2 regions of the Marinitoga sp. 1154 genome follow, and region 1 is predicted to be linked to the other one. Evidence: riboswitches for the same ligand, from Rfam matches in the RefSeq annotation. Region 1 holds a riboswitch; the other holds the start of a gene.
What was found. Region 1 has a riboswitch for cobalamin ahead of XO12_RS05525 (ATP-grasp domain-containing protein). Riboswitches for the same ligand answer to the same signal wherever they lie in the genome.
Positions count from the first base shown of each region.

Region 2: another riboswitch for cobalamin. It lies ahead of XO12_RS07200 (ABC transporter substrate-binding protein); the one in region 1 lies ahead of XO12_RS05525 (ATP-grasp domain-containing protein).

Region 1 is NZ_LBFB01000008.1:97,156-99,365, forward strand. Features, by position in the region: gene lepA (translation elongation factor 4) at 1-109, opposite strand, end outside; gene XO12_RS11485 (hypothetical protein) at 205-327, opposite strand; cobalamin riboswitch at 802-977, shown strand; gene XO12_RS05525 (ATP-grasp domain-containing protein) at 1,031-2,056, shown strand; gene XO12_RS05530 (CoA-binding protein) at 2,049-2,210, shown strand, end outside.
Region 2 is NZ_LBFB01000013.1:35,459-37,668, reverse strand. Features, by position in the region: gene XO12_RS07205 (hypothetical protein) at 1-634, shown strand, start outside; cobalamin riboswitch at 745-927, shown strand; gene XO12_RS07200 (ABC transporter substrate-binding protein) at 980-1,864, shown strand; gene XO12_RS07195 (iron ABC transporter permease) at 1,861-2,210, shown strand, end outside.

The DNA.
Region 1 (2,210 bases):
TTTTTTCAACGCTTTTTGTAAGTTCCAGTATTCTATCAACAAGAGTGGTTTTTCCGTGATCTATATGAGCAATTATGCTTATATTTCTAATCAGCTCCGGATTATACACAAAAACACCTCCAAACACTTTTTACTTATTATATCAAAATTTTCTTTAAAAAATATGACGAATGAATAGCTTTAAGCTTTTAATATATTAAAAATTTATATGTATTCACCAATTAAATTAACAGGTATATCAATGATCTCTTTTATTTTTTCATAATTATTTCTTTCCAAAGTAACAATTGCACATGTTGCAGGTCCTGCACTTTTATATACATCCATATTCAGAATAATATCTATGCACAACTTCAAAAATATGATCCGTTTTAAAAATGCCTTTTTAATCTCATACTTTTAACGTTTGTAGTGTTTTGCCTATTAATTTTGCAAATGCTTTAATTCTTTAATATTTCATTTTTTCACCTTTTATTTTTATTATATCGTAAAATTATTCAAAAACTGAAGGTTTTTGTAATATTTTCTAATTTATTTTGAACTGTTATCAGCCTAATATAATTTCCATTCACCACAGGAAATCTTCCTGTTAAATAATACGTATTCATTTTACCACAAATAGTACATAGTTTATTTATTTTAATTTTTGGCTGTCTATAATGTATTAAAATTTTTAGAATTTAAAAGTTTAAGAAAGCCTTTTAATTCTCACATCAGAATTTACGAATTTATAATGAAAAATACTGGATTTTTGACAATTGAAAATGTAGTACATCTATGATACAATAACAATGAAAAGTAAATACCTCCGGAATTAAAGGTGAGTAATCTTAATAGGGAAGACGGTGAAAATCCGTCACGGCCCCGCCACCGTAACTGGGGACGAAACCAGCAAAAGCCACTGGTATAAACCGGGAAGGCGCTGGAAGTAGAAAGATCCAGAAGTCGGGAGACCTGCCTTTAATTCCAGAGCAATCCCATTTGCGAGGGCAATTGGGATAGAATTTTTATTTTTATAGGAGGTGGCAGTATGAAAGTTCAGGAGTTTTTAGGAAAAAACTTTCTAAAGGAGTATGGGATTAAAGTACCAGCGTCATATCTGATAAGATCAGAAAACGACATTAGGATTCAGTTCTTACCAGCAGTTTTAAAGTCACAGGTGTTAGTTGGAGGTCGTATGAAGGCTGGTGGTGTATTATTTGCCAAAGACAAAAATGAATTTATATCTAAAGCAAATGTCCTGTTAAAAAAGGAAATTAAAGGTGAAAAACCGTATGGTGTTCTCATCGAAGAAATGATACCTTTTGAAAAAGAATATTATATTTCTCTTGTATTAGATAGAGAAAAAAAAGATATTATTATATTATATTCTGAAAATGGCGGTATTGATATTGAAGAAAATAAAGATAGCATAAAAAAATTAAATTTTGAAAATTACGAAGAGTTTTTACCAGAAAAAATACAAAAAATTATACCAAATCTAAGAAAATTATTTAGAGAAAAGGATTTAACGTTGTTGGAAATAAATCCATTAGTTGAAGATAGTAAAGGAGAAATATATGCTCTTGATATCGTAATGCATCTTGATGATAATGCTATATTTAGACAAGAATGGGTAAAGGAATTTTTAGAAGAAAAATATCCTTTTCATTTTGTCAAATTAAATGGAGATATAGGCATAATTGGTTGTGGTGCAGGAATAGTTATGGCTACAATGGATGCTGTAAAATTAGCTGGTGGAGAACCAGCAGATTTTCTGGATCTTGGAGGAGGAGCAGAAAAAGAAATTACAATACAGGCTTTAAATTTATTAAAGGATAATGGAATAAAAAGAATTATATTAAATATTTTTGGCGGTATAACAAAGTGTGATGAAATTGCAAATGGTTTAGTAGAATTTAAAAAACAAAATCCAGAAATTAATTTGTTTATACGATTAACTGGAACAAATGAGGAAAATGCAAAAAAAATACTGAAAGAAAATGAATTAAGCTATTATGAAGACATGTATTCTATGATTTTAGATGCAGTAAGGATGGTGAGAATTCATGATTAATGGAAAAGAAAAAATATGTGTCCAGGGAATAACAGGAAAATATGGCAGATTACATACAGAAAAAATGTTAAATTATGGAGCTAATATTGTTTGTGGAGTGTCAAAAAATTATATAATAAAAAAATTGCATGGAGTGGAAGTTTTAAACAATATG
Region 2 (2,210 bases), on a different contig from region 1:
TAACCAGCCCGCATTATTAATTGCAGATGGTGAAGCTGGTGTTGTATTATTTGATATATCAACAGCAAATTCCCCAGCTCTTCCAGATACAGGAGATCATGCACAGGATAGATACGATACATCGGGAACCGCTTTTGATTTATACGTTGATACAGCTAATGATTATGTTTTCATAGCAGATGGTACGCAAGGACTATCAGTAGTAAAATACGCTTTTGACGGGACAGATGCTTTAACCTGGACATTACAAGGTGGAGTAAGATTTGATGATGCAATAATTACAGGTATTGTTCAAAGAGCGGCCGGATATTATGAATTAGCTGCAGGCAATAGAGGAGTTGTTATAATGAGAGTAGCAGATGTTACAACATTAACTAATGCAGATGCTTTACATACTTCAGGTAATGATCCGGATAGTGATAATGATTATGTAGCAGGAGAGTATAACACTCAGGGAACAGGATATAGCGTTAATTATGTAGGAAATGGTGGAGCAGGAGCAAAATACTATTCTATAGTATCTGATGGAGATAACGGTGTAGTCATACTACAAGATAATAATTCAGCACCTTATACTTTGAATTTAGAAAAAGACTATAAATGGATTAACTTTGGTAATCTTGTAACAAATTAAAGATTTGTCATCAATCCCCGGGATTTCCCGGGGATTTTTTATGTTTTAGAAAAAGGATATTTTAATTTTTACTTTTAATATTTACTTTACTAATTTTTCATGTTATAATATCACTGACAATTAAATAAAATTCCTTTAAAATGTAAGGGAAAACGGTGAAAATCCGTTGCGGGCGCGCCACCGTGAGTGGGGACGAAATCAGCACTTATGCCACTGGAAACATTTCTCTGGGAAGGCGCTGAGAGTAGAGAGAACCACAAGCCGGGAGACCTATTTTAAAGGGATTTGTTCCATCTTCTCGCGAAAAGAAGATGGAAAATAGATTTTTTATAGGAGGGATTATATATGAAAAAGGTATTTTTGACGTTATTATTGGTGTTATCATTATCTTTGTTTGCTTTTCAACCAGTAACTCTTGTGGATGATTTAGGAAGAGTAGTGAAATTTGACAAAGAAGTTGAAAGAATTGTTGTTGCAGCTCCAGCCATTTCTGATTTTATAATCAAATTAGGTGCAAAAGATAAAGTTGTAGGTGTTACAGATTTTGATTCTTATATAACAGATGTTGAAAAAATAGGAAATATGATGCCTCTAAATGTGGAAAAAATAATTTCTCTAAATCCAGATGTTGTATTATTAACCGGTGGTTTTCAGGAAGGCGAAGTATCAAAATTAGAAAAATTTGGAATCAAATCTTTTGTAATAAATCCCACCACATTAAATGAAATGTTTAGAGATTTATCCCTTGTAGGTGTAATACTTGGAAAAGGCAAAACTGCTCAGGACTATTCGCGAAAGTTAAGAGTTAGAATGTTAAACATTGCAAAAAATTCATTTTCGTGGAAAAATAAGCCAAAGGTAATATATTTATCCGCATACGGTAGTGTATCACAAATGTGGACATGTGGTACCGGTTCGTATTTAAATGAATTAATTACATATGCTGGTGGAATAAATGTAACTGCTCCATATACAGGAAACAATGGTTGGTTTGCAATAGGGCCAGAATTTGTAGTAAAGGAAAATCCGGATATAATTTTGGTTCCTTCTTATTATCCTGGGGATAAAGGCGCTTATAATCTAATAATGAATGCAGAACAATTTAAAGATGTTAATGCCGTGAAAAATTCTAAGGTGTTTATAATAGACGGAAATAAAGCTTCTTTGCCAAATACTGGATTAATAGATTTGTTAGGAGAGCTCAACAAACTCTTCAGTGAAAACAGATGAAAATATTAAAAACGGGGAAAGTTTCCCCGTTTTTTTCCCTGATATTTGGGCTAATTTTTATACTATTTTCTATAATATTATTTACATCATTAGGAACAGTTAAGATTCCATTTAAAGATGTTGTTTTATCCTTTTTTAATGTATCTTCAAATTCTTTGTATAATAAAATAATTTTCAATTTAAGATTACCAAGAATATTGGGAACGATTATTATTGGTGCAATCTTAGCAATTGCGGGAAATGATTTTCAAATGATAATAAAAAATCCTCTTGCGGATCCATTTATTATTGGTATATCCTCCGGAGCAAGTTTTGGCGCTATTATATACACTGCACTTAAAAGTGT